3 regions of the Sporosarcina sp. FSL K6-1540 genome follow, and region 2 is predicted to be linked to each of the others. Evidence: riboswitches for the same ligand, from Rfam matches in the RefSeq annotation. Region 2 holds a riboswitch; each other region holds the start of a gene.

Region 1 (6,359 bases), 1.2 Mb from region 2:
GGGAAAAACCCGACAGCGACTGTCTACATAATGGAGTCCTCTGGAGGCATGGTCGCCGGGGATCGAAATGACATTACAGTTAAGCTTGCTCCAGATAGTAGCGTAAGGTTGGTTCAGCAGTCCGCTTTAAAGATCTATCCATCGCATACCGGAGACACTTGTGTACAGACCATTAACATCGAACTCGGAGAAGGGGCACGCCTTGAATGGATGCCAGAAGTAATTATTCCGTTTGTAGATGCAAAATTCCGAGGTGACACGACACTTCGAATCGCACGCGATGCAACCATATTATGGGGTGAAATCGTTGCCCCAGGACGTGAAAAGCGCGGTGAGATATTTGACTACCAATCGTTCAATACGAATTTCAAAATTTTTGTCGAGGATGAATTAATTGCTTTCGACTCTCTGCATTTCTCACCAAAAGAAACGGCACTTGGTGATATCGGAGTACTGGAAACTGCAATGTATATCGGTTCAATCTGGCTCGTATCGCCGAAAGCCGCAGATGTCGACGTCCGCGCAATACAAGAAACATTGCGGGTTGAAGAAGGTTTAAAAGCTGGTATGACAAGGCTTGAAGGAAATGCAATCCATTGCAGATGGCTTGCCGTTGATCAGTGGACGATGCAGGAAGAGATGAAGCGTGTATACGCGTTGTTGGCAGAAATAGTTTAAGAGGACACTCCAATGAGGGGTGTCCTCTTTGGGTTTGATGTTTTACATCACTTCGATACCCTTTTTTTATTCCATTTTTTTATTAAAAAATCCATCAACCAGGTATAGAGAAACATCGAACCGACTAGGACAACAGCGATGTAAATGTATTGCAAGAAAACTGGAATGTTATACTTCTTTATGAAATCCCCTGAATAAAGCATGATGAAAACCAGTGCTATAATGAGTATAATCATACCGAGCACATAAATAACCATAGTACTCAGAGGCGTTGTCCGAAGTGTCTTACGGATGGAATCCCTAGATTTTAAAGCTCTTATAAGTAGATATAAAAACAAAACGAGTGATAGATAGTCATTTGCTACAAACAATAAAATAAGTCCAAGTAATATAATCGACCAGGTGATTTTTTCATAGTATTTATCAATAAATTTCAGCATTAATCTTCCCCCAGTATGTGTATACTATATATACGGAATGATTGATGGAAAAGTTTCCTTTTATCACAAATTGAATATGTTCTACTACAAAGGAGTTTGTCGTATGCAAGAAAAAAGACCAATGGGCCAATCACGAACAATCCAGACGAAGCTAGTACTGCCGCCCGATACCAATCATCTGCAGACAATTTTCGGTGGAAAAGTTCTCGCGTATATAGATGAAATCGCTGATATCACGGCAATGAAACATTCAAAAACAGCGGTTGTAACTGCTTCAATCGATTCAGTCGATTTTGTATCGTCGGCGCGTGTTGGAGATGTACTTGAACTTGAGGCAATTGTCACGTCAACTGGCCGTACATCGATGGAAGTATTTGTATCGGTCCATTCAATGAACCTGCTTACGGGCGAAACAAAACTAACAACCGAATCCTTCCTAACGATGGTTGCCATGGATGAAAATAACAAGCCTACTCCAGTGCCGGGCATTTATCCGGAAACAGAAGCTGAAAAGAGTCTATTTGAAACAGGCCCCGCACGCCGTGAACATCGGAAATTGCGGAGTGAGATGAAACATTAAATAATTTGTTATGGAAAAGCCCACGCAAGTTGTGGGTTTTTTTACATTGTGTCGTTTATCATTTCAAAACCTATACTATATATGTTGAACCAGGCGTGTCGATTAACCATAATTATACAGCTCTAACTTGATAAATCTGCCTTTGACGCCGATGCGCCATTCGATTGGTAAGTCATCACAAAGAAGCAGGCGATGGAAACCTGCGAATGACATGCGTTTACAGTTCTCTTCTTTACTTCCGTGCACATGAAGAAATTTGAGTAAAACATATGTAATTAGTGCTGCAAACAGCTGATTAAATACCGCATTTTCTGCCGTGCCAAACAGTCCTGGAACGTTCAAGTTTTGCTTTATCCAACGAAAGAAAGTTTCGATTGCCCAACGTGAATTGTACATGTTGGAAATTTCTTCAGCTGTCACGTTCCGAAGGCTTGTGACAAAGCTTAATATTTTATTTTCATAATCTGTAAACTGAACGACAAAATGGCGTTTTTTTGTTTGTTTTTGCGGCGTCCCTAATATTCAAGTAAAATCAGCTATTACATTGGGCTCCTTGATACGACTGCCTTTCAACGATTTTTTCGATTTAATTGGATATTGTCTTTCAAACGAAAAACAAAATCTTGGCCATTCCCTACGTAGAAATCGACCTTTTCAATCGAAAAATACGCACGGTCACCCACGAGAATAAAACGCTTGTCTTCGAGCTCTTTTCCAATTGGTCCATCATTTTTTAGCCTATCGTTTCAACGACTTTAAGAGGCATCACGGTTTCATTCGTAAAGCCCACGTGTAGTTTAATTCCTGCACGTTCACCGTGAAAAACCGCCCAGGGTAAGCATGTTTTCCCTACAGTAACTGTCGTTGAGTCAATGGATAGAAGCGTTTTTGACATCTTTAGCTTACGACGCGCAGCGCGGTTCAACTTACCCACGATGACTTCGAAGACACGCTTAATGATTGCTAATCAAGCTTCTTCAAATGCTTTGAAAGAGACGAATGATCGACGGACACTAGGCCGACACTGGCACCCAAATCCGCCGAGTACCTTAAGCTTTTCCACTCTTTTGCTGCCGTAGTGACGAGATAGGAGATGAGCACGGAAACCGTGCATTTACGGGCTGTTTCCACGTAATCAAATTCTTTTAAAATCGCTTGTAGTTCATCTTCTGAAAGAAAGTTTTAAATTAATGTTTGAAGAGTGATATTCTTATTCATGAGAGAAGCCTCTTTTCGTAAATGTTGGTGTGGTAACTTACATTTTACAAGAGGCACTCTCTTTTTGTATATATATTATTGGAATAACTTGGTTAATCAACACGCGTGATAAAAAGATATTCAATAGGAGATCTTTAAGTTTTTTCGTTACAGATTTTATCAACCTAGAATAAAATACGAATAATCACATTTGAGCCAATAGATTGACAATTAAAAAATAACCTAGTAATATACTAGTTGTATAAAAATTCTATTTAAGGAGGTTAATTCAATAAAATGAAAATTAAAATTAAAAAAGTAATATTTGCATCAGTTATAACTTTTGGACTAGTTGGGGCAACATTCGGTTCAGCCTCTAATGCGGAGGCATCAAGTTGTAGCAGTAAAAGTGCTCAAATTATTGTTTGTTGGGCTTAATTCACGTTAAATCAAAGTAGAAGCGGCTTTATAGTCTCTTCTTTTTTTGTTCCTTAATTTAATAATCTTCTATAATTAATATCTACCATCAAAAAATAAATACCAAGCAGTTCATCTAACCAAATGCGCAAACGAACGTTTAAATATTTGCGACGAGGCCCTCATAACCACCGTGGAAGAGTACATATTTTGTAAATAATCCGCCATTTTTATCCTTTGTGATATTTATGTCGTTTAGTATCGTATAGGTAAATGTTTTTATTAATCCCCGTCTAACCAAGGAATCGTTATACCCTACAGAATTCATTAATCGTTTGTGTACACTCACTCCCTCCTTTTTATTTACCATACAGCTATGTGTCAAAGATCGCCACGTCGCTGAATCGACTCATCTCTGTCGCGTCTTAAAGGGCGCCTTGCGCTTTTCTTGAATATAATTAGTAATCACATAATAATCTTGGCATATACATCTCAAAATTATATTTCTCTCGATAATGAACACCTTAGCGCAGGCACGGCGAAAGGCATCCCCAAAGAGCCAAGCGATCTAAAATCCACACCCCGAATTAAAACTCTCTCATTATTAGCGCCACAGCAGATTCAATGGGATTCTTTAATTCAACATATATAGTATAATCAAAATAATATATGTTTTTTGTATTGACATTCTATTCTGAAGTCTGTATTGTACTAGTTAACAACTAAATACGTAACTTTCTTATCCAGAGAGGTGTAGGGACTGGCCCGATGATACCTCAGCAACAGACTTTTAAAGTACTGTGCTAATTCCAGAAGCTTAAGTGTAATGCTTACAGCTTGGAGATGAGAAGAGCAAATAGCGAATTCGCAAAACCTCTTCTTGGAATTTAGAAGAGGTTTTTTATTTGTCTCTCACTTTCTAGAAACTAAAGTTACTAAAAAAAGAAAGAAGGAATATACCATGACAAATCAATCGACAACACTAACGAAAGCACCATTCAGAGCGGATCACGTTGGAAGTTTACTACGACCAGATAATTTGCATAAAGCACGCAAAGACTTCAAAGAAGGCATAGTTACTGCACAACAATTACGAGAAGTAGAAACACAGGAAATTAAACGGGTGGTTGATAAGCAAATCGAAGTTGGTTTGGAACTTGTAACAGATGGTGAATTTAGACGTACGTGGTGGCATTTAGACTTCTTGGAGCATTTGAACGGAATTGAAGGGTATGTGCCAGAGACTGGCTACGTATTTGATGGTATTGAAACAGAACGATATAACGTTCGAAACACAGGCAAGATTTCGTTTGACCCTAATCATCCATTCATTCAAGACTTTGTTGAGTTTAATGAAATCGTAGGCGGCCGTGCCGTTGCGAAACAAACGATTCCAAGTCCGAATCAGCTCTTTAATATCGGAATTCGTGATGAAACGATTTACCCTGACATTGAAGAATTTGCCAACGATGTTATTCAAGCATACAAAGATGCTTTGAAAGCATTTTACGAAGCTGGTGTACGCTACTTGCAGTTGGATGATGTCTATATTGCGGGGCTTTCTGCGCCGAATATCCCGTTTAACGACGGAGCCTATTCAAGAGAACAACTAATCGACTTGGCACTACGCGTCATTAATGGCGTTTTGGAAGACAAACCTGAAGATCTTTTCGTAACAACACACCTATGTCGTGGAAATTACCAATCGACGTGGGCGTTTGAGGGAAGCTACGCACTGATTGCACCCACACTTCTTGCAAAAGAAAAAGTGGATGGCTTCTTCCTTGAATATGATGACGAGCGTTCAGGAGACTTTAAACCGTTGGATCATGTGCCAAACGGCGGAGCGAAGGTTGTCCTTGGTGTTGTTACTTCGAAAAATGGAGAAGTGGAAGACAAGGATGCGGTCATTGCGCGTATTCAAGAAGCCGCACAATACGTGCCACTTGAACAACTATGCTTAAGTCCGCAATGCGGATTCGCTTCAACGCATCACGGCAATAAGCTAACAGAAGAGCAGCAATGGGAAAAGTTGAAATTCATTGTGGACGTGGCAAAGGAAGTTTGGGGTTAAACTGATAAACCGGAACAAGGCTCATATGCTTTGTTCCGGTTTATTTCTTATTCCACTGAAAATGGCACAGCAACGGATAATTCGTGCATGGGCTCGCCTGTTGAAATAAATGTTTTCACAAGACGGTATTCACCTGGAATCAGTGTCACGCCGAGCGCGTCAACCGAAAAATTCTGGCGTGCTTCACTGCCGGCTGACAACACGTTTCCATAGTCTTTGAAGGACGGGTTTTTTAAGAATACGGCATCTGAATACGTAATAATATACCACTGGCCATCTTTATTTACTTCAATATGATAAAATTCGCCCAACTGGTAATCGGATGAGCTATTATTTCGAACAAGCGTCTTAATGATGGATGGCGAACCGACGAATGAATCTTCGTCCAATACAAGTGATAAACCTTCTTCTGATGAAAACATTTCCTGGTCAGGCACGGGATCAGGCAGTGTAGAAACTGCGGGTTCTTTTCCGCAGGCGGAGAGGGGGAGTATAAGAACGATTGCAATTGACAGCAGTTTATGCATGATGGAAACACCTCCACTTCTAGCATATACCTTTAAGGGTGGATAAACCTTGATTGATATCAATAAATAGCTGTGGATAAGTTAATTCCCATGAAAATTCATTGATTGTTATCCACATGTGGGTAAAATATAATGTGTAAATGAAACTTATTTTCGTATAACAGAGAAAGGGGTGGAGTCAATGAGACAGGAAATACAAGAACGACAAATGGAATTGACGATGATACGTACTGAGCGCAACCGAGTGAAAAGGCGTCTTGAGGGCGCGGAGGTAAAACTTAAAGACGCGATTATACAACGTGATAACTTGCATGAAAAACTGACAAAAGAACAACAGGATGTAGTGAAGCTTGGCAAGTTTTCTTTTATGAATAAGATAAGTGAGTGGACAGGCAAGTGGGATGAAAAAGTGGAGAAGGAGATTTCAGAAGCAGCGGATGCGGAGC
Region 2 (6,359 bases):
TGAGTTCGAAGGGAATCGGTAAGAAAGTGAACAGCGACGTTTTTAAAGTTCTCGAAAAGTGGATGTGGATGTATCTAAATTAGTCATATAGTCTTCAGATACTGCTGTGGTCCTTGAGTAATCTGTCGTCCAATTCTACGTTAAGTGCTAATGTAAATATCTTTTCGAGACAATCAGCATACTATCTAAGGTAGCGTAATGATGCTCAGGAAAGGTGGAGACATATGTATTATCCTTATGCCCAACAAATGACCTGCCGACAACCGCGGGTTATGACTGTTACAGGAATTGGGAGTCTTAAACTAACACCGGATATTGCTCAAATCCAGTTGGAAGTCAGTACTGAAAACAAACAATTGAACCATGCACAAAAGGAAAATGCTTATGAGATGAATCAAGTCATCGATTCGTTATTGAAATTGGGGATCGACAGGGAGAATATACAAACGGTTTCGTACACTATAGTTCCCCAATACAACTATATCGAAGGCGAACAAGTATTTAGAGGATACGAAGTTACGAATGCGATTACAGTAAAAATTACAGATATTGATCAAGTTGGAAATGTAATAGACGTGGCTGTCCAAAACGGAGCGAACAGGATATCAAATATCCAGTTCAAGGTTGAAAATGAACAATTGGACTATCAAAAAGCATTGAGCCTTGCACTTAAAAATGCATTAGCCAAGGCGCAAACAATTGCTGAGACAATGCAACTGCAACTTGATCCACATCCAATTAAAATTGTTGAAGAATTAAGAGCAGAACCCATCGCATATCGAACATTTGCTGCGAGAGAAATGACTAGCTCCACACCGATTGAACAGGGGCAGATTTCGATTAACGCTACGGTTAAAGTGCAATTTCGGTATTGAAATATCAGCGTAAAATAGATGGATACTATTTTACGTTGAAAAAACGACAGCTAACCTAATCACAACTAAAAATTAAGGGAGTGGGGAAAACATGGGAATTAAAAAATCTTCTAATTACCTATCACCTATTGCGCGGATATTTGACAAGTTTTCACGGCAACAAGACGTATCGTTGATTTATGGTGAACCGATTAATTTTGAAAACAGAAAAGTCCTTCCGGTAGCAAAGATTAATTATATTGTTGGCGGGGGAGGCGGCTATTCTAGTGAAACAGGAAACTCTTTAGGTGCCCAAGGAGAAGGGGGCGGGGGACATATCTCCGTCAGACCTTTGGGTGTTTACGAGATAGATGCGGAGAAGGTGAAGTTTAAACCAATCATTGACCTCAAATTTACTTTAACACTAGTTGCTGTTTTTACACTTGGCCTAGTTTGGTTATTGAAAAGGGCTCGCTGAAAATTAATTTGTACGGGGGGAATAATTGAATGTTGTATCGCAGAAAAACGTACACGGTTGAACCAGCGATGTACGAAACGTTTACCCACTTTTTCCATACCTTTTTGCTTCCGAATCAGCTGACGCATGGAGCGCAGCTGGTTGGACGGTGGGTCAATGAAGAACAGACGGAGATAATGGCAATGTGGGCATACGATAATAGGGCTCATTATGAAACAGTGGACGGTGGCATCCGGGCATCGGAAATGCATGTTGAAGCACAAAACTATCGGAAATCGTTAGCTCCATTGTTTATCTCTTCAAATGAAGATTTTTTCACTTCAACGGGAAATTACGGGCAATCCCCACAAATCGTAGCTGTTAGTGGTTACATTGTAAATGAGGAAGGACATGTATTACTTGTACGGAACAATCACCGAAATGATACATATGAAATGCCGGGTGGGCGACTTGAGCTTGGTGAAACCTTGAAAGAGGCGGTTAAACGGGAAGTACTAGAAGAAACAGGTATCCACGCAGAAATTGGTGATATGACAGGAGTTTATCAAGATATCACGTTAGGCGTCATCTGTATGGTTTTTCGTGGAAGAGCGATGTCAGGCGTACCAGCTGCACAACCTCCTGAAACGATTGACGTACAATTTGTTGACTTTGATAAAGAGCAAGTAGGAGACTGGATAAAACGCCCGCAATTTGCATCTAGTGTGGATGATGCTCGAAATAGCGATACGATTGTTTATGAAAGTTATGAAGTGAGACCGTATAGATTGATTGAGCGCTCATGAATAATCTTACTTGGGTTGGAAGTGAAAAGGACTTTGTCGATGAACGAGATGTACGATGGATTAATCGTGTAGCGGTTGGTAGATTTGGAGGTAATTCTTCAGCGGGACAAACCAAGAATGAAGATGGCTGCGTTATTTGGCAAAATGAGGATTGGGAATTAGCGGCTATTTTGGATGCACATAAAAGTGCTGAAAGTGCGGAACTTGTTGTACAAACACTCGGGCAGCATAAAGAAAAATTGGTGGAGATTTTAGATATGAAGGGTCCTCCACGATTTAAACGTTTGGAAATGAAGTTACTTGAAATTTTTCAATCTGAACAATTTTTGAATGAATGCAGATGTGCCATGGGAGAAACGGCTTGTCTTATCGTTGTCAGGAAAGCTAATTACGTTTGGTGGTTTTCGGTTGGAGATTGTTTAGTATATCTGTTCCATTCGGAATTAATTGCCCTAAATCAGTTTCAACTTAACCAAAGGCAATTCTTTGAATGGATTGGTCAAGTGAATACGTTTGAGCAAGCAGTACCATGCTACACGTCAGGGACAAGGGAAATGAGAAAAGGGAACAATCTTATTTTTTTGACGACTGATGGTTTAGTGGAATGCCCGGGGGAACCTTTTTTGGATCCGTCAGATCTCGTTGCCGTGCTGAATGAAAAAGAACTTGATAAAGGGATTTCGCAGTTATTGATGGAAATCGAAAGACAAAATGTACGAGACAGTACGACAATTATCGCATGGAATGTGGAAGTAGAAAAGGAAGGTAGCATCCCGAGCGATTATCTCGGATGAAGGAAAAATGACGGGAGGAATTAGATATGGAAGCATCTGAATTAATTGAAATCAAAACCCTTTATTATAACTTAATTCTTGCATGGAATAATCGCGATGCTAAGAGCATGGCTGATCAATTTACAGAGCAAGGCGAATTGATTGGATTTGACGGAAGTCAAGAAATTGGGCGAAATACTATTTTTGCACATTTAGAACCGATATTTGTAGATCATCCAACACCTCCATTTATCAATGTCGTTAAAGATGTGTACTTTCTGAGTGCTGAAGTTGCGATGTTGCGTGCAATCGTCGGGATGATACCTCCGGGCGGAACAGAACTTGACCCAAATTTGAATGCTCATCAAACACTGATTGCAGTAAAAGAAAAGGATGGATGGAAAATAAAACTTTTCCAAAATACACCGGCCCAATTTCACGGAAGATCTGACTTGGTCGAGCGGATGACCAAAGAATTGAAGCAAGTATCTGATGTAGGCTGAAAAAAGTGCCCCGCACCAAGATAATACCAGTGCGGGGAGTGTTTTAGTTACTGTTCATGACAAAGGTAATCATTTTCTCTTCTTTTCATTTGAGTTCATTCGTTCGCGTTTTGGTTTCAGGGAACGGAGTTCAGCAAACTCGCGGGCTATTTCTTCATTCATGTCGCCCGGTTTTATTTTTTGGTTTTTCGGCGTTTGTGGTAAAGACCGTGCATTATTTCCGCCAGTTTTATTGTCATCTCTTCCCATAGTAACAACTCCTTTCATTTTTTCAGTGCCACGTTAATATGGCTTTCTAAAGAAATATTATTCAGCAGTTTTCATGCTGAATTAATGTGGAAATTAAAATAAAAATGTTTCTTTTGATTATTATCGTCAAAAAAGACGGTTTACAATAGTAGTTTTAATAGTATAATAGTAAATAATTGAATATTCTTATCAAGAGAAGCTGAGGGATATGGCCCTGTGAAGCTTCAGCAACCTCTGACTTAGTCAGGAAGGTGCTACCTCCAACAAGATTTTTTCTTGAGAGATAAGAACAGAGTGCCCAAATTAAACCCTCTTTTCTTGTCTTATAGAAAAGAGGGTTTTTTATATTGAATCATTTGATTCAAACCAAAGTGAAAAGGGAGAGACGACACATGCCGATCAATGTACCGAAACAATTACCAGCAGGAGAACTATTGAAGAAGGAAAAAATATTTGTGATGGATGAAGAACGCGCAACGTCCCAAGATATACGGCCTATGAACATCGCCATTTTAAACTTAATGCCTGAAAAAGAAAGAACAGAGTTGCAGCTGCTACGTCTATTAGGGAATACACCGCTACAAGTAAATGTTACATTTTTGAACACAGCAACTCATGATTCTAAAAACGTTAGTAAAACGCATTTAAACGCATTTTATACAACATTTGAACATGTGAAACATCGTCGTTTCGATGGACTGATTATTACGGGTGCCCCGATTGAGCATTTAGAATTTGAAGACGTTAATTACTGGAAAGAAATAACGGAGATTATGGAATGGTCAAAAGAAAATGTAACCTCTGTTTTACATATTTGTTGGGGTGCCCAAGCAGCACTCTATCACCATTATGGAATCGGGAAATTTGAATTGCCGAAAAAATGCTCAGGCGTTTTTACGCATCGACTATCCGACCCAACGATTAATCTTGCACGTGGTTTTAATGACGAATTTAAAGCACCGCATTCACGTTATACATCCGTTTCAACTGAGGAAATAAAAAATGATCCCCGTCTACACTTGCTTGCTAAATCAGAGGATGCAGGGGCATTCATCGTCATTTCTAAAGATAATAAACATATTATGATCACAGGTCATTTGGAATACGATGCGGATACGTTGGCGGAGGAATATGCACGTGATTTGCAAAAAGGAGTCGGTATTGATATCCCGGAAAATTATTTTCCGAATGATGATCCAAGCAAAGAGCCGTTGAATACATGGCGTTCCCATACGCATCTACTCTTCTCCAACTGGCTAAATTATTATGTGTATCAAGAAACACCTTATGAATGGGAATAACTAGTTAATGACAAATGTATCAATTAAACCACGTCTGTAGATTAACCATTTATTTGCATAAAATACTGGTGAGTAGGGCTTGATGACCTTCATTTTCACTGCATTATTTTCGGCCCGCTTTCGACTAACTATTCATGACAGATTTACTGAGGGGTCCGAGTGTGGCTAGAAGTGACTCCGTCACTTCTAGCCACACTCTTTTTAGTAATACTATTGCGAATAGTTGCCTGTCGCGTTCCTACACTATTCAAGTGGAAAATGCAGTTGTTTTGGAAGAATAGAATAGATGACATTCTATGAAGGGTGTAAGTGCCCGAAGATGCAATTTCGGGCACTCTTAGACGATGTACAATGCGATCCTTTCTTACTTTTAGCAAAGATTATACATCTAATCATGTGATACCTTATAGCAAGTGCCACTTCTTTACTAAAAAAAGAAAAAACCATATAGAAAGCTTCAGCCGCCAAAATTGCATCTTTGGCGGCTTTTCTCCGACTTGGATGTCAGCTATTCTTTCATCAAAAAAAGCATAAGCACTACAAGTACTTTTGCATCCAGACATCCCGCTAATTGAATAGAAGTCATTCAATCCGAAGCAATCCAAAAATGCAACTATACAAGTAGCGCCCGGAAGGTAATTATGTTATTCACTGGTTAGTTTTGGTTAATCAACAGGTCTGCAATTAACCAAACCAGAAAATGACTGCTTACTATTTTGCAAAAAACTCTAGATTCCTGGCGTATAGGTGCTTTTTTAAAGAAAGTGGTTACTCATCAGACGTGACTCAATGACCCTTTTGTCGTGAATTGCATAAGCTAATACGACGAGGGGGTAAGTGAGATGGGGTTGTTTATTAACAAAAATGGGCACCCGGATGTTTTTAAAAATAATGCAGACATTTTAGGGAGGAACCAAGAACACTATAAAATAGATCCGATAGCGGAATGGATGAAGGAACATAGGGAAGCGTCTCATTCGGTTGGTGAACAGTTCAATATCATGGAAACCTTACTAAAGCAACAGAAAAACACACAATCCAATCAATTGAAATCAATCCATAATCGTTTGAATGAAATCAAGGAAAGTGATTTCCGACATGAAAAGTTTGGAAAAGATGTTATGAAGTCGTTAAAAAAAGTAGAAACTAAAAACGAAATGTTACAACGTACGTTGATACATGAGCGAATAATGAATCGAGAATTCATCGGGAAAGTGAATGAGGTCAGCCAGTCAAATGAAGAAATTGTCAATAGTATAGAAATGCTGACTTCTGCAAATGAGGAAATTGTAGTCAAAATGAATGAACAATTAGATTATCAAAAGCTGTTGTCAGAGCAAATGTTGAAACAAGAAGATATACAAAAAGACGTGATCAGCAGGCTGGACAACCAAGAAGGATTGCTAGGGAAAGTGA
Region 3 (6,359 bases), 1.6 Mb from region 2:
GAGCGTTGCAGTTTAATCTCTTCCCATTCTTCTTCACCAAGATTCGTTTCGAATGTCTTCATTTGTATGATGAACACTCTGAAGTATGTATTGCGGCTTTTGGAGGGCAAATAGGCATGAAGGTCTTCCTGTTCAAAGGATCTGCCGCTCAATAAATTCCGAACGAATTCATCTTCGTTATTCTGTTTGCGCTCTTCTATTGTTCGGTTACGTAACAAAATTTGAGCGATTGCAAGTGCAGCGCGGTCTAATATGAGAAATGGAAATTCATCCGACAGTTGTTCTGTCACCTCGAGGAATAGATACCCCCAAATTTGTCCTAGCCCACTAACAGGCATTTGTGCAAATTTCTGATCCTTCAGCATGAGGAATTTCTGTCCTGTATTGATCGATGGGGATCTTTCAAGATGGACTCGGATGGTTATTTCCAACTCTTTGATCTCAGACGGATAGTAATAAGGCTTCGTATCATCACTAATGAACAGGATATTATGTCGGAAAAATTGATTTAGTTCTTGTAGGATTTTTAAAATACCGTTGGGTGCAAGAGAAAGTGTAATGAATTTCCTTGATAAGATATCGAGTTGTGAAAGCATCTGATGATGTTGATTAATGATAAATGTATGAAGGTCTTGAGTTATATCGACAAATTTCACAGTTTTTTCGAAGACGATGAATGGAAATGCGTGTTTGTCTGCGAGTTCAATAATTTCAGGTGGAATTAGCTTAAAGTAAGGTCCTACTTCTATACATATACATGCCACATCTTTTTCTATCAGCCTCGATACATACATTAGCTGGCTTGGAAGATCGAGTTGTAAGCCAACGCCTGTCGTAAGAATCATCTCTCCTCCATTTATTAAGGCATCGAATTCTTTTACCTCTAATACATGAGACCATTTTACTTGACGGTCCAATCCTTCTTTTCCTGCAACGACTTTGGCGTGTTTGAATGAGCTTCGTGAAAGAACATCGCGGACAGTAAGTTTTAAGGTATTCATTATAGGTGTAGACCTCCATAACGTTAAAATAATCGCCTAATGATTAGACAAAGTGTAAATTGAAAGTAATCTAAATTATTTGTAAAGTATAATATGAAGTCTAGCGAAGATAGCGTAAAGTAGCAAGAACAATAGAACGGGGGAATGAAAATGATTTTAACGCAGGTAGAAAAGAAGACGCTTACAAACTTCATCAATGGACAATGGGTAAAATCAACAACAGATAAATATGAAGAGGTACCAAATCCAGCGACAGGAGAAATATTGGCCGAAGTTCCTATCTCCACACTTGAAGATTTGAATAAAGCGGTAGAGGCGGCGAAAACAGCATTTGCGAAGTGGAAGAAGGTTGCTGTTCCTCAACGGTCAAGGATCTTATTTAAATACCAGCAATTGTTAATAGAGAACTGGGAAGCACTAGCGAAAATCATTACGATTGAAAACGGTAAAAACTATGCTGAAGCGTATGGCGAAGTACAGCGCGGGATTGAGTGTGTTGAATTTGCTGCAGGAGCCCCGACGTTAATGATGGGGTATCAGCTTCCTGATATCGCAACGAACATTGAATCGGGTATGTATCGTTATCCAATAGGCGTAATTGGTGGAATTACACCGTTCAACTTTCCGATGATGGTCCCTTGCTGGATGTTCCCACTTGCAATCGCTAGTGGAAATACATTCATCCTAAAACCATCAGAGCGTACGCCACTTTTGGCGAACCGTCTTGCAGAATTATTGCATGAAGCGGGTCTGCCTGACGGTGTTTTCAATATCGTCCATGGTGCGCATGAAGTCGTAAATGGCATTCTCAATCATCCAGATATTCCGGCCGTGTCGTTCGTAGGTTCACAGCCGGTTGCTGAGTATGTGTATAAAACAGGAACTTCAAATGGTAAGCGTGTCCAAGCATTAGCGGGCGCGAAAAACCATACAATCGTTATGCCGGACGCGGATATGGATTTGACGATCACAAATATTATTAACGCAGCTTTCGGATCCGCTGGAGAAAGATGTATGGCTTGTGCGGTTGTCGTTGCAGTTGGTGATATTGCAGATGAACTTGTCGAGAGATTAGTAGACGAGTCGAATAAACTGACGATTGGTAATGGACTAGAAGAAGGGATTTTCCTTGGACCTGTTATTAGGAATTCACATAAAGACAAGACACTGGGTTACATCGAATCAGGTATTGAGGAAGGCGCCAAACTATTACGGGATGGCCGTGAAGACAAGTCTACTTCCGAAGGCGGTTATTTCGTCGGTCCGACAATTTTTGATAATGTCACTCAGGAAATGAAAATTTGGAAAGAAGAGATTTTTGCTCCTGTGCTATCTATTGTAAGAGTGGATACATTGGATGAAGCAATCGAACTTGCGAATAAATCAGAGTTTGCAAACGGGGCTTGTTTATTTACAGATAGTGCAAGTGCAATCCGGAAGTTTAGAGAAGAAATTGATGCGGGGATGCTTGGTGTGAATCTTGGTGTTCCAGCTCCGATGGCGTTCTTCCCGTTTTCTGGTTATAAAAAATCATTCTATGGTGACTTGCATGCGAATGGTCGCGACGGAATTGAGTTTTACACACGGAAGAAAATGTTGACTGCGCGTCACTAATACTAGAAATTAATCGTGAAATTAGGAGGGGGTAGAGAAGATGACTACAGCAAAAGAGACTACAGGGTCATTAGTTGAAAAGGACCGGGAGAACGTTTGGCACCATATTTCTTCCTATAATGAAAAGAACCCACCAATGGTAGTGGAGAGTGGGGAAGGAGCTTGGATTACAGATCATAATGGCAATCGTTATCTAGATGGAATGTCTGGACTATGGTGTGTGAATGTCGGTTATGGTCGTGAGGAGCTAGCTCAAGCTGCCTATGATCAGATGAAAAAGATGGCCTATGCACCGATGACCCAAAGTCATGAGCCTGCTATTCTGCTTGCAGAAAAGTTGAATGAAATGCTTGGTGGTGACTATAAAATATTTTACTCAAACAGCGGATCCGATGCGAACGAAGTAGCGTTTAAACTTGCGCGTCAATACCATCAGCAAAATGGGGAACCGTCACGCTACAAATTCATTTCCCGCTATCGTGCGTATCATGGGAGCTCCATGGGGGCACTGGCAGCAACAGGGCAAGCACTGCGGAAATACAAGTATGAGGCACTTGCACCGGGGTTCTTGCACATCGCCCCTCCGGACAATTACCGCAGACCTGCGGGACAGTCAATTGAGGAGTACAACATACAACGTGCCCAAGAGTTTGAAGAGAAAATCATTTGGGAACAGAAGGAAACAATCGCTGGGATTATTATGGAACCGCTTATTACAGGAGGCGGTATACTCATCCCACATCCAATCTACTTGGAAAAGGTTCAGGAAATCTGTACACGCCACGGTGTACTGCTAATTGTTGATGAAGTCATTTGTGGATTCGGCAGAACTGGGAAAGACTTTGGTCATCAGCATTTTAAGTTGAAACCGGACATTATTACGATGGCAAAGGGACTAACGAGCGCTTACTTGCCACTTTCGGTTACGGCTATTCGAAAAGATATTTATGAAAAGTTCGATACAGGAGAAGATAACAGTCATTTCCGCCATGTTAATACATTTGGCGGGAATCCTGCGGCTTGTGCAGTCGCGTTGAAGAATCTTGAAATCATTGAGAGAGAAAATCTTGTTGAACGGTCGGCTGAGCTTGGCGAGCGCCTTCTAAAAGAGTTGGCTTGCTTATTGGATCATCCTTTTGTTGGCGATATTCGCGGGCTCGGATTCTTGTTAGGCATTGAACTTGTAGAGAACAAAGAAACGAAAGAACCTGCTGCAAACGCCCGTGTTGCGAAAATCATTGGCGAATGTAAGGCGAATGGACTTATTATTGGAAGGAACGGCGATACAGTTGCTGGCTATAACAATATTCTAGCGCTAAGCCCACCGCTGTCTTGTACCGATGAAGACGTGGACTTTATTATTGCGGTTATGAAGAAAGTGTTCAATGAAAATGCATGAGTTAGGATGAGATTTTTAATCTTGCTAAACCAAAAACGGAGAACCTCCAATTATAGGGGTCCTCAGTTTTTGGTTTTATTTTTTCTGAAGACCATTGAAACGCGCTTCTCGCTACGCTCTTTCATACGCTGAAAATTCTCGAGATGTTTCCAAATGGCGATTGCAAATAACAAAGTTGCTATTACGACTGGCCAGTATCCGTCTGCCAATACTGCCATCGCGATGAGCGTGACGTAGAGCATCAGCACACCAAACACGAGAAAGTCTGTTACTAGCGCTACGACGACAAATAATGCAAAACCAATGAGACCGATCTGCCAGTCGATTGCAAGCAGTACACCAATTATTGTCGCTGTTCCTTTTCCACCGTTAAAGTTCATATAAAATGGAAAGTTATGCCCAATAACGGCTGCGGCGGCTGTAAGAAATAAAAGTAAAGCCAAAAAGGCTTCTGAAAATCCTGCGTTTTCTGCGAAATAGTGCACAAGTAAGACAGCTCCTGCACCTTTACTGATATCGATTACTGCAACTAATGCGCCGAACTTCTTCCCGAGAACAATGGTCGCATTCGAGGCACCGGCATTTTTCACACCGGTTTCTTTCAAGTTAACGCCGGATATTTTCTGCGCAACAACTGATCCATGCAGGCAACCAACTGCATATCCCCATAAGAGCACGCCTACAATCCATAACCACATATCAAGTTCCTCCTAAAATAACGGTAGTCTAAGTGTAACATTCCACATAGACACAAGTTTCAGAAATATTATTCGGTAAACTATTGACAAAGTATTGAGATATCTACTATACTATGTCACAAGATGGAAAACTGAATATCACAAACTCTTATCAAGAGCGGCGGAGGGAATAGGCCCTGCGATGCCCGGCAACCAGCAAGTGACTAACTTGCAAAGGTGCTACTTCCTACAGATTCGTGCGAACGGTCTGAAAGATAAGGGGAGGAATAAGCGAAAGCGTAACCCTCTTCTTAAGCGAAGGGGGTTATTTTTCATTCCAAAAATACCCCTAACGTCTCCGCCCATTACAATCACATCCATCTAAAAAAACTCTGGAGGTAATGACGATGACAAAACTTCAACCCGAAACACTTCTTCTGCACGGTGGACAAAAACCGGATCCTGTAACAGGTTCACGCGCAGTTCCAATTCATAGAACCTCATCTTTTGTATTCCGTGATACAGAACATGCTCAAAAACTATTTGCACTACAAGAAGCAGGCAACATCTATACACGAATTACAAATCCAACTGTTGCAGTTTTTGAAGAGCGTATTGCGCTTCTTGAAGGTGGTACGGCGGCAGTTGCATTCTCCTCAGGTATGGCAGCTATCGCTTTCTCTATCTTGAACGTAGCTGGTGCTGGAGATGAAATTGTCGCAGCAAGCAACTTATATGGCGGTACTTATAATTTATTCGCCGCTACACTTCCGCGCTACGGTATTAATGTAAAGTTTGTCGATGCAACAGATCCTGAAAACTTCCGTGCAGCAATTACAGATAAAACAAAAGCAATATTCGCAGAAACAATCGGTAACCCGAGTCTTCATGTACTCGATATTGAAGCGGTTGCGGACATTGCGCATGAAAACGGACTACCGCTTCTTATTGATAGTACATTTGCTTCGCCATATGGTTCGAATCCTATCGAATTTGGTGCGGATGTTGTCATCCATTCCGCTACAAAATGGATTGGCGGACACGGTACCACGATCGGTGGAGTTGCTGTTGATGCGGGTACATTTGACTGGACGCAAGGGAGGTTTCCTGGCTTCACAGAGCCTGATGCGTCATATCATGGTCTCCGTTACGGAATTGATACAGCAGCGGCGGCATTTGCGACTAAACTACGCGTTCAACTATTGCGTGACTTCGGACCTTGCTTAGATCCAGATAGTGCATTTAATTTCCTCCAAGGACTTGAAACACTGCATTTGCGTGTGACAAGACATAATGAAAATGCCGTTAAAGTAGCGGAGTTCTTGAAAAAACATCCATCTGTCGAATGGGTAACATATACAGGCAACGAAGATCACCCATCTTATGACCTTGCGAAAAAGTACTTGAAAAACGGCTTCGGTTCCATTATTGTATTTGGTATTAAAGGTGGACGGGATGCAGGCCGGAACGTGATTGATAACGTCAAAATCTGGTCGCATGTTGCGAATGTTGGGGATGCAAAATCACTAATTATCCATCCAGCTTCAACGACGCATCAGCAGCTTGGGCCTGAGGACTTAAAAAAATCAGGTGTGACTGAAGAATTGATTAGACTATCGGTGGGCCTTGAATCCGCGGAAGATATTATTGCAGACCTTGCACAAGCAA

What was found. A riboswitch is a leader RNA that binds a small molecule or an ion and turns the genes downstream of it on or off. The one in region 2 is predicted to bind S-adenosylmethionine.
Region 1: another riboswitch for S-adenosylmethionine. It lies ahead of MKY15_RS08000 (5-methyltetrahydropteroyltriglutamate--homocysteine S-methyltransferase); the one in region 2 lies ahead of metA (homoserine O-succinyltransferase).
Region 3: another riboswitch for S-adenosylmethionine. It lies ahead of MKY15_RS06110 (O-acetylhomoserine aminocarboxypropyltransferase/cysteine synthase family protein); the one in region 2 lies ahead of metA (homoserine O-succinyltransferase).

What each region holds. Positions count from the first base shown of each region.
Region 1 covers NZ_CP152018.1:1,756,389-1,762,747, forward strand. The annotation lists gene MKY15_RS07970 (urease accessory protein UreD) at 1-678, shown strand, start outside; gene MKY15_RS07975 (hypothetical protein) at 726-1,118, opposite strand; gene MKY15_RS07980 (acyl-CoA thioesterase) at 1,222-1,698, shown strand; gene MKY15_RS07985 (transposase) at 1,801-2,220, opposite strand; gene MKY15_RS07990 (hypothetical protein) at 2,268-2,381, opposite strand; gene MKY15_RS07995 (hypothetical protein) at 3,193-3,333, shown strand; SAM riboswitch class I at 4,049-4,162, shown strand; gene MKY15_RS08000 (5-methyltetrahydropteroyltriglutamate--homocysteine S-methyltransferase) at 4,274-5,386, shown strand; gene MKY15_RS08005 (immunoglobulin-like domain-containing protein) at 5,434-5,913, opposite strand; gene MKY15_RS08010 (hypothetical protein) at 6,095-6,359, shown strand, end outside.
Region 2 covers NZ_CP152018.1:2,946,612-2,952,970, forward strand. The annotation lists gene MKY15_RS13930 (DUF2785 domain-containing protein) at 1-83, shown strand, start outside; gene MKY15_RS13935 (SIMPL domain-containing protein) at 225-875, shown strand; gene MKY15_RS13940 (hypothetical protein) at 967-1,332, shown strand; gene MKY15_RS13945 (NUDIX hydrolase) at 1,362-2,117, shown strand; gene MKY15_RS13950 (protein phosphatase 2C domain-containing protein) at 2,114-2,911, shown strand; gene MKY15_RS13955 (SgcJ/EcaC family oxidoreductase) at 2,938-3,393, shown strand; gene MKY15_RS13960 (hypothetical protein) at 3,463-3,642, opposite strand; SAM riboswitch class I at 3,826-3,932, shown strand; gene metA (homoserine O-succinyltransferase) at 4,035-4,943, shown strand; gene MKY15_RS13970 (hypothetical protein) at 5,786-6,359, shown strand, end outside.
Region 3 covers NZ_CP152018.1:1,378,198-1,384,556, reverse strand. The annotation lists gene MKY15_RS06130 (PucR family transcriptional regulator) at 1-1,001, opposite strand, end outside; gene MKY15_RS06125 (CoA-acylating methylmalonate-semialdehyde dehydrogenase) at 1,152-2,615, shown strand; gene MKY15_RS06120 (aspartate aminotransferase family protein) at 2,656-4,014, shown strand; gene MKY15_RS06115 (glycerol-3-phosphate acyltransferase) at 4,077-4,712, opposite strand; SAM riboswitch class I at 4,858-4,973, shown strand; gene MKY15_RS06110 (O-acetylhomoserine aminocarboxypropyltransferase/cysteine synthase family protein) at 5,099-6,359, shown strand, end outside.